DNA from 3 places in the Nonomuraea diastatica genome. Region 2 is predicted to be linked to each of the others. Evidence: riboswitches for the same ligand, from Rfam matches in the RefSeq annotation. Region 2 holds a riboswitch; each other region holds the start of a gene.
The links. A riboswitch is a leader RNA that binds a small molecule or an ion and turns the genes downstream of it on or off. The one in region 2 is predicted to bind thiamine pyrophosphate.

Region 1 (3,268 bases), on a different contig from region 2:
CACGGGGTGAGCGTCGGGGCGATCACCACGTCGGCCGCGGCCACCAGCAGGGCGAGCCCGGTCTGCATGGGTGACCAGCCGCGCAGCTCCTGCAGGTAGAGCGTGACCAGGAACTGGAAGCCGAAGAACGAGGCTGTGAGCAGGGCGGCCGTCACGTTGGCCCGGACCAGCGCGGCCGACCTGAAGATGCCGAGGCGGACCAGGGGGTGCGGGGAGCGGCGCTCGATGGCCACGAACGCCGCCAGCAACCCCAGGGCCGCGGCGAAGACAGCGAGCGTCAGCGGCAGGCCTTCGGAGGGGTGCTCGAGGCGTACCACTCCATAGACCAGCAACATCATCGCGCCCGTCGCGCTCGCCGCGCCCGGGAGGTCGAAACCGCCTGCCGGGCGCTCGCCGGCGGGCCCCTCCTTGATCAGCACGATCGCCGCGAGCAGGACCACCAGCGACATCAGGACCGGGGCGAAGAAGACCCAGCGCCAGCCGAACTCGGTGAGCACCCCGCCGATCACCAGACCGAGCGCGAAGCCGGCGGCGCCGGTGCTCCCGTAGATGATCAGGGCGCGGTTGCGATCGCGGCCCTCGGGGAAGCTCGTGGTGATCAGCGACAGTCCCGCGGGCGTCATGAAGCCGGCGGCCACTCCGGTGACGAACCTCGCCAGCAGCAGCACCCAGCCGTCGTTCGCGACCCCGCCGAGCCCGGAGAAGGTCAGGAACACCCCCAGCCAGAGCAGGAACATGCGCCGCCGGCCCAGCAGGTCGGCCGCCCGGCCGCCGAGCAGCATGAAGCCGCCGTAACCGAGCACGTAGGCGCTCACCACCCCGCTGAGCATGCTCGTGGGCACCCCGAGATCGGCCCGGATGGCGGGGAGGGCGACGTTCAACATGGCGACGTCGATGCCCTCGAGAAAGATGGCCCCGCAAAGAACGATCAGTACGCCCCACGTACGAGCAGAGACAGGCATGACAACCCCCGGTTACGGAAAAGCAGGTCGGTTCCTTGTTGTAACCGTCCATATCATTGGCCATCATGGGGTGGCATGGAAGAAGGCACTTCTGAATCACTCGGTTACTCCGCGGGCACCGTGGACGACGACTACGACGCGCGCCAGTGGGACACCCGTGAGGACTGCGAGGTGCGCCAGATCCTCGATCGCATCGCCGACAAGTGGTCGCTGCTGGTCATCGCCCTGCTCGACTGCCAGACCCTGCGTTTCACCCAGCTCCGCCGCGAGATCGACGGTGTCAGCCAGCGCATGCTGAGCGTCACCCTGCGCCAGCTCGAACGTGACGGCCTGGTCAGCCGCACGGTCCACCCCGTCGTGCCGCCCAGGGTCGACTACGCGCTGACGCCGCTCGGCCGTACGCTGCACGAGACCATCAAGTCCCTGGTCACCTGGACGGAGGCGCACCAGGAGGAGATCGCCCGCGCACGAGCCGCGTACGACGCCCGTGCTCATGGACCCACTTCGTGAGGCGGGCTCAGTCGCCTGATGCCGTCGCTCCTCCTCCAGACGACGGCACTCCCTCGCCGGGAGATGATGGAGTCATGACCGTTCCTGAGATCGAGCCGAGTGCCATCCCCGCAGACGCCTACCTCCTCGACGTCCGTGAGCAGGACGAATGGATGGCGGGCCACGCCCGTGAGGCGGTGCACATCCCGATGACCCAGATCCAGGGCCGCGTCGACGAGGTGCCCAGCGACCGGACGGTCTATGTCGTCTGCCGGGTGGGCGGCCGGTCGCTGCAGGTGGCGGCCTGGCTCAACCAGCTCGGGCACGAAGCGGTCAATGTCGGGGGCGGCATGCAGTCGTGGGAGTCCGCGGGGCGTGCGCTGGTCAGCGAGACGGGGGAACCGCCCTTCGTGGCCTGAGCCGAACGCCCTGCTATGGCGGTTTTGCCGCCTTTGGGGCATCATGGGGGCGCTAACTCCAGATCGTCGCGGGAGCTCGGGGTGCCGGGCTGAGAGGGCAGCTATTCGATCCGCTGCCGACCGCCTGAACCTGTCCGGGTAATGCCGGCGTAGGGAGAGTGCGATGTCGCACGTCGCCGACGAAGTTCCGCTGACCCTCGACGGGCAGCCCCCCAAGACCCTGGGCGTGCTCGATCAGGGCGCGCTCTGGGCCAACCTCGGTGTCAGCCTCCTCGGCTTCTCGGGAGCGCTGCTCCTGCTCAACCCGACCGGCGACGCGCCGCTCAGCCTGTCCGCCGCACTGGTGGCGACGGTGGTCGGTAGCCTGATCGGCACGGCCATGGTGGGTCTGTCCGCCATTCCCGGCACCCGCACGGGCCAGCCCGCCATGGTGCTGCTGCGCGGCCTGTTCGGGGCCAGGATCTCCTACGCGCCCACGGTGCTGAACATCGTGCAGATGCTCGGGTGGGGCGCTTTCGAGTTGTGGGTGATCGCCAAGGCCGCCACCGCGATCTTCGACGGGGTGGCGTACCCCGTGTGGGTGGTCCTGGCGGGCGTGCTGACCACCGCGCTCACGATCTGGCCGCTCGGTGCGATCCGCCTGCTGCGGCGGTACGTCACCGTCGGCGTGATCGTGTCGATGATCTGGTTCACCTGGTTCTTCCTGACCCAGGCGCCCGCGCCCGCCGGCGGGTCGTGGACCGGGTTCGCCCCGGCCGTCGACTACGTGATCGCGCTGTCGGTGTCCTGGGTGCCGCTGGCCGCCGACTTCGCCCGGCACTCCCGCTCCGGGCGCGCGGCGTTCACCGGGATCGTCGGCGGCTACACGGTGGCCCAGGTGGCCTGCCTCGGGCTCGGCGTCTACGCCGTGGCCATCGCCGGCGCCGCCGCCGTGAACGCCGACAACACGGCCGTGTTCACCCCGTTCGTGGCCGCTCCGCTCGGAGCACTGTTCTTCGGCATCCTGGTGCTGCGCGAAACCGATCAGTCGTTCGCGAACGTCTACTCCACCACCATGTCGCTGCAGAACCTGATGCCGCGCGTCGACCGGCGGGTCATCTCCACCGCCATCGGCGTGTTCACGGTCGTGATCGCCCTGGTCGTCGACGTCACCTCGTACGGCGCGTTCCTGGGCGTGATCGGGGCGGTGTTCGTGCCGATGTTCGCGGTGCTGGCCGTCGACTATTTCGGGTTCGGCCGCTCCGACCGCTGGAACACCGACGAGGACGCCCCCTCGCGCTGGTCGATGCTGGTGCCGTGGGCGCTCGGCTTCGCCGCCTACTGGCTGACCACCTCGACGCCCACCATCGCCGCGTGGGACGGGTTCTGGGCGTCGGCCCGCGACGCCATCGGCTTCAC
Region 2 (3,268 bases):
GTCCGCGGCGTGGGCGGCGATCTTGTACGTGATCACGCCGGTCTTGACGTCGTCCTTGTTCGGCAGGCCGAGGTGCTCCTTGGGGGTGACGTAGCAGAGCATGGCGGTGCCGTACCAGCCGATCATGGCGGCGCCGATGCCCGAGGTGATGTGGTCGTATCCGGGGGCGACGTCCGTGACGAGCGGGCCGAGGGTGTAGAACGGCGCGTCGTCGCAGAGCTCGCGTTGCAGGTCGACGTTCTCCTTGATCTTGTGCATGGGCACGTGCCCCGGGCCCTCGATCATCACCTGAACGTCGTGCCGCCGCGCGATCGTGGTCAGCTCGCCGAGCGTGCGCAGCTCGGCGAACTGAGCCTCGTCGTTGGCGTCCGCGATCGAGCCGGGACGCAGCCCGTCGCCGAGGGAGAACGACACGTCGTAGCGCGCCAGGAGCTCGCACATCTCGTCGAAGTTCTCGTACAGGAAGCTCTCGCGGTGGTGCGCCAGGCACCAGGCGGCCATGATCGAGCCCCCGCGCGAGACGATGCCGGTCTTGCGGCGGGCGGTGAGCGGCACGTACGCCAGCCGCACCCCCGCGTGCACGGTCACGTAGTCGACACCCTGCTCGCACTGCTCGATGAGGGTGTCGCGGTAGACCTCCCACGACAGCGCCTCCGGGCGGCCCTTGACCTTCTCCAGCGCCTGGTAGATGGGCACGGTCCCGACCGGCACCGGCGAGTTGCGGATGATCCACTCGCGGGTCTCGTGGATGTCGGGCCCGGTGGACAGGTCCATGATCGTGTCGGCGCCCCACCGGGTGGCCCAGGTCATCTTCTCGACCTCCTCCTCGATGGAGGAGGTCACGGCGGAGTTGCCGATATTGGCGTTGATCTTCACGAGGAAGTTGCGGCCGATGATCATCGGCTCGGTCTCGGGGTGGTTGACGTTGGCGGGGATGATGGCCCGGCCCGCGGCCACCTCCTGGCGGACGAGCTCGGGGGTGACGCCCTCCCGCACGGCCACGAACTCCATCTCCTTGGTGACCAGCCCCTGCTTGGCGCAGGCCACCTGGGTCACGGGTGCGCCCGCCGCGCGGCGCTCGGCGACCCACGGCTCGCGCAGGCGCGCCAGCCCGCGCCGCACGTCGGTCTCGACGTACGGGTCGGTGTACGGGCCGGAGGTGTCGTAGAGCGTCACCGACGAACCGTCGGAGAGGTGCACCTGGCGCTTGGGGACACGGAGGTCGCCTTCGTAGATCTTGGTGAAGGTGGGGACACGCGCGTCAGTCATCGCGCAAACTCCCTTCGCCGGCATTACCCGGAGCAGGTTCTGGCGGTCGGCGGCTGTCAGCCGTCCTCTCAGCCCGGTCTGCACCGGGCTCCCGCGTTGGACGGCGGTGATCGTACCCACACCTCTGCCAGGACGAAACATGACATCATCCTCAAAATGGAAGATCCCACGTCAAAGACCGCAGCCACCTACGACCACATCGCCCCCGCCTTCGCCGCCGGCAACGAGCATCCCGACGCCGGCCTCCAGCTCTTCCGGCAGCGCTTCGCCGACACCGTGCCCGCCGGCGGAACGGTCGCCGACCTGGGCTGCGGGCCGGGAAGAGACGCGGCCTGGCTGGGCGGGCGCGGGCTGCGGGTCGTCGGCGTGGACCGCTCGGCCGCCATGGCCGGACTGACCGCCGCCCGCGGCGTCCCCGCCGTGCTGGGCGACCTGCGCCGGCCGCCCGTGGCCCCCGGCTCGCTCGCCGGCCTGTGGTCGGTCGCGGCCCTCCTGCACGTGCCCGCCGCCGAGACCGAGGCCACGCTCCGCGCCTGGTGGACGGCCCTACGTACGGGCGGCGTGCTGGGGCTGAGCACCTCGGCGGGCGACTCGGAGGGGTGGGAGGAAGTTCCGAGCGCGGCCGGCCGGCACCGCTGGTTCGTCCACCGCGACCCCGCCGCACTCCTGCACCTCCTCGGCGCGGCCGGATTCGAGACCGTCGAGCACGGCCTGAACACCGCCGGGCGCACGTGGCTGAGCATTCTGGCGATCAAGCGCGAGGTTTGACGGCCGTCTCCAGCGGTACCAACCCCATCAGGGGGACTATGAAAAAGATCGCCGCTGTCGCAGGACTCGTGCTGCTGGCCACGCTCGGCACCCCCGCCGCCCACGGCGACGGGACGGACCAGCACGAGGTGAGCGAGGAGCAATACCAGACGCTGCGCGCCCAGTGCCGCTACGCCGACACGGGCAAGGCGCGTTGCCGCTCGACGGTCAAGGAGCTCTACCGCATCGGCGAAAGGGACGCCAAGCTCGACTGCCGTACGTACGCCGGCGTGACCGTGTGCGGCACGCTCAAGCTCAGCCAGGCCGAGCGCGCGTGCATCCGCGACTCCAGGGAGCACGGCATCTCGTTCCGCCGCGCCGAGGTGGAGTGCTACGCGTTCTCCTGAGGGGCAGACACCATGATCATCGTGGGAGTCGACGGCTCACGGGCCGGACTGGAGGCCGCCGGCTGGGCGGCCACGGAGGCGGCACTGCGCCGTACACCGCTGACCGTGGCCCACGCGGTGCCGCGGTGGGTGTGCGAGGCGCTGTCTCACCGCTACGCCGATGTCGCCCGGTGGATGCGCGACGAAGCGAACTCTGTGCTCGTCGCCGCACGCGACCGGGCGCTCCGCGAACGCCCCGCGATCGTCGTCGAGACCACCCTGCTGCCCGGCGACCCCCGCACGGCGCTGATCAAGGCCGCGGAACAGGCCGAACTGCTGGTCGTCGGCGGCCACGGCATCGGCGGCGTACGCGGGCTGCTGGTCGGATCCGTCGCCCACGGGGTCGCCGCCCACGCCCGTACGAACGTCGTCGTGGTCGGCGAGCGGCCCGCGACGCCGCGCGGCGAGATCGTCGCCGGCACCGACGGCTCACCTCACGGCCTGCGGGCGCTCGACTTCGCCTTCACCGAGGCCGAGCTGCGCGAGGTGCGGCTGCGGGTCGTGCAGGCGTGGGCGTGGCCGCGGCCCGGCGGCTTCGTACCCGCCGATCCCGAGAACGAGCAGCACACCCTGCAGCAGCTGCAGGACCTGCTGGCCGAGCGGCAGGAGCGGCACCCGAACGTGGACGTGGTGCCCGAGGTCGTGCACGGCCACCCCATCGAGGTGCTGAAGGAGGCGGCCGAGGGCGCCGACTTGCTCGTGGTCGGCTCGCGGGGGCACGGGCAGCTCGCCGGCATGCTGCTCGGCTCGATCAGCCAGGCCCTGCTGCACCACTCCCCCTGCCCCCTCGCCGTCGTACGCGCGTG
Region 3 (3,268 bases), on a different contig from region 2:
TGGCATCGAGGTGTTGGCCTGAGGCGATGATTCTGCGGCCCTGTACGAGGTCTCGCGGCCGATCGACGGCGAGCACCGCGGCGAGGGCGTCCTCGGCGGTGAGCCAGACGGCCGACCATTTTCCCTCCTGACCCGCCTCGACGTCGCCGCGGTAGAGGAGGCGTTCGCCGGCGGGGTGGTGACCGGCGTACTGCACCATGTGCCCGAACTGCTCCGACCAGAAGTAGGGCACGGGATCGTAGACGGCGTCCTCGCCGAGCAGCGTCGCGGCGGCGACCTCGGGTGCGTTGAGCGCGGAGTCCCAGTGTTCGACGCGGAGCCGGGTCCGCCAGCGGCGCGACCACCAGGCGGCGCAGTCGCCGACGGCGACGACGCCGGGCAGCGAGGCGCGCAAATGCTCGTCGGTGACGACGCCGTTGTGCAGGTCGATGTCGGCGTCGGCGAGCCACTCGACGGCGGGGCGCACGCCGATGCCGGTGACGACCACGTGGGCGTCGACGAACGCGCCGCCCACCAGGCGCACGCCACCCTCGTCCACGGAGTCGACCATGGCGCCGAGCCGCAGGTCGATGCCGGTGTACCAGTGCTCGGTGCGCGCGCCGATCTCGGCGCCGACGGCGGTGGCGAGCGGCGCGGGGCCGGCCTCGATCACCGTCACCGCGCACCCCGCCCGGCGTGCGGCGGTGGCGACCTCGGCGCCGATCCAGCCGGCTCCTATGATCGCGACGCGGGCGCCGGGGACGAGCATGGCCCTGAGCTCGTGGGCGTCGTCGAGGGTGCGCAGCACGTGCTGGGGGCCGTCGCCGGGCAGCCTGATCGGGTCGGCTCCGGTGGCAATGACCAGGCCGTCGTAGCCCAGCTCGCCCTCGGTCGTCCCCACGACCCCCGCGCGCAGCGACTTGGCGCTGACGCCGGGCCAGAACTCGACGCCGAGCGCGGCCAGGTCGGCGCCGACGTAGCTGTCGTCGGCCTCTCCTGACAACACGGCCTTGGACAGGGGCGGGCGGTCGTAGGGGTGATGGCGTTCCCTGCCGACCATGGTGACGCGGCCGGTGAAGCCCCGTGCGCGCAGCGCCTCCACGGTGCGCAGACCGGCCAGTCCTGCTCCGACGACGACGACGTGGTTCACGCTGATGACCATAACGGGGGCCGTGTCCGGGCGTGACACCGAGGCCGTAGGCTGGTGAGGGAAAGACGCGCGGGAGTCCGGCCGTTACCGGGCTGAGAGGAAGGCTTGACCGGGCCTTCGACCGCAAGACACCTGATCCGGGTCATGCCGGCGAAGGGAGCGCATGTGGACGTGATCGTAGGCGGCGGGATCGTCGGGCTGTCGGTCGCCTGGCGGCTGGCCCGCTCCGGCCGGCCGGTCACCGTGGCCGACCCGGCTCCCGCCTCGGGTGCCTCCCACGCGGCCGCGGGGATGCTGGCGCCGGTCAGCGAGGTGACCTACACCGAGGCGCCGCTGCTGCGGCTGGGGATGGCCGCGCTGCGCCGCTGGCCGTCCTTCGCCGCCGAGCTGGCCGAGGACGCCGGGCTCCCCGGGGCGGTCGCACTCGATTTCCGTACGAACGGGACACTCGACGTCGCGTTCGGCGCCGACGACCTGGCGGCGCTGGACGAGCTTGCCGCGTTCATGGAGAAGCTGCAGCTGCCGGTCGAGCGGCTGACCGGGCGCGAGTGCCGGCGCCTCGAGCCCATGCTGGCCCCCGCCGTGCGCGGCGGCCTGCTGGCTCCCGGCGACGCCTGGGTCGATCCGCGCCGCGTGACGGCGGCGCTGCTCGCCGCCCTCGACCGGCTGCGCGTCCCGCTGGTGCGGGCGCGCGTGAGCGAGCTCCTGCGTGACGACGGCAAGGTCGCGGGGGTACGCCTCGCGCCACCCGACGTCCCGGCCCCCGCCTTGGCCGATGGCGGCGTGCCGCGGCGGCTGCGGGCCGAACGGGTGATCCTGGCGGCCGGGGCGTGGAGCGCCGGGCTCGCCGGGGTGCCGGTGCGGCCGGTCAAGGGGCAGATCATTCGGTTGAGCTCCGCCCAGCCCCTGCTCGGCCGGTGCGTACGCGGCACCGTGCACGGCTCGTCCGTCTACCTGGTCCCCAGGGGCGACGGTGAGCTGGTCGTCGGCGCCACCCAGGAGGAGATGGGGTTCGACACCAGGGTGACGGCCGGCGGGCTCTACGAGCTGCTGCGTGACGCCAGAGAGCTGGTGCCGGGCGTCACCGAGCTGGAGGTGGCCGACGTGGTGGCCGGGCTGCGGCCCGGGACGCCGGACAACCTGCCCGTCATCGGCCCGAGCGGCACGCCCGGGCTCACGCTGGCCACCGGGCACCATCGGGGCGGCGTGCTGCTGGCCCCGTTGACGACGGCCATCCTGCTGGGCGAAGAGGACGAGCTGGCGGCGTTGTGCTCGCCAGGAAGGTTTCAGGAAATTTCATGATTGTGATGATCAATGGGACCGCGCACGAGGTGATCGACGGCACGACCGTGGCGCAGGCCGTGAGCACGTTGACCGCGGCCACCACCGGAGTGGCCGTGGCCGTGAACGACGAGGTGGTCACGCGCAGCGCCTGGGAGACGACGGCGCTCAGCGACAGCGACCGCGTGGAGGTTCTGACGGCGGTGCAAGGTGGATGATCTGATCGTCGCCGGGGAGAAGTTCTCATCCCGGCTCATCATGGGCACCGGCGGTGCCCCCTCGCTCGAGGTGCTCGACCAGGCGCTGGCCGCGTCCCGCACCGAGATGACCACGGTCGCCATGCGGCGGCTCGACCCGGACGCCCGCGGCTCCGTCCTCGACGTGCTGCGCAGGCGGGACATCAAGGTGCTCCCCAACACCGCGGGCTGCTTCACCGCGGGCGAGGCCGTGCTGACGGCGCGGCTGGCCAGGGAGGCGCTCGGCACGCCCTGGGTCAAGCTGGAGGTCATCGCCGACGAGCGCACGCTGCTGCCCGACCCGATCGAGACGTTCGACGCGGCCGAGCGGCTGGTGGCCGACGGGTTCGTGGTGCTGCCGTACATCGGCGACGATCCGGCGCTGGCGCGGCGCCTGGAGCAGGCGGGCTGCGCGGCCGTCATGCCGCTGGGCGCGCCGATAGGCTCCGGGCTGGGCATCCGCAACCCGCACAACATCGAGCTGATCGTGGAGGCCGCGTCCGTGCCGGTCATCCTCGACGCGGGCATCGGCACGGCCAGCGACGCCGCGCTGGCGATGGAGCTGGGCTGCGACGCCGTCCTGCTGGCCACGGCGGTCACCCGGGCGCAGCGGCCCGACCTC

Region 1: linked by a shared signal. The riboswitch ahead of E1294_RS06795 (purine-cytosine permease family protein) and the one ahead of thiC (phosphomethylpyrimidine synthase ThiC) in region 2 are both predicted to bind thiamine pyrophosphate.
Region 3: linked by a shared signal. The riboswitch ahead of thiO (glycine oxidase ThiO) and the one ahead of thiC (phosphomethylpyrimidine synthase ThiC) in region 2 are both predicted to bind thiamine pyrophosphate.

Annotation. Positions count from the first base shown of each region.
Region 1 is NZ_SMKP01000013.1:57,250-60,517, reverse strand. Features, by position in the region: gene E1294_RS06810 (MFS transporter) at 1-962, opposite strand, end outside; gene E1294_RS06805 (winged helix-turn-helix transcriptional regulator) at 1,038-1,472, shown strand; gene E1294_RS06800 (rhodanese-like domain-containing protein) at 1,547-1,870, shown strand; TPP riboswitch at 1,929-2,043, shown strand; gene E1294_RS06795 (purine-cytosine permease family protein) at 2,034-3,268, shown strand, end outside.
Region 2 is NZ_SMKP01000133.1:10,359-13,626, forward strand. Features, by position in the region: gene thiC (phosphomethylpyrimidine synthase ThiC) at 1-1,269, opposite strand, end outside; TPP riboswitch at 1,262-1,374, opposite strand; gene E1294_RS35610 (class I SAM-dependent methyltransferase) at 1,426-2,037, shown strand; gene E1294_RS35615 (hypothetical protein) at 2,076-2,423, shown strand; gene E1294_RS35620 (universal stress protein) at 2,436-3,268, shown strand, end outside.
Region 3 is NZ_SMKP01000057.1:44,859-48,126, forward strand. Features, by position in the region: gene E1294_RS20990 (NAD(P)/FAD-dependent oxidoreductase) at 1-1,129, opposite strand, end outside; TPP riboswitch at 1,189-1,305, shown strand; gene thiO (glycine oxidase ThiO) at 1,295-2,431, shown strand; gene thiS (sulfur carrier protein ThiS) at 2,437-2,628, shown strand; gene E1294_RS21005 (thiazole synthase) at 2,621-3,268, shown strand, end outside.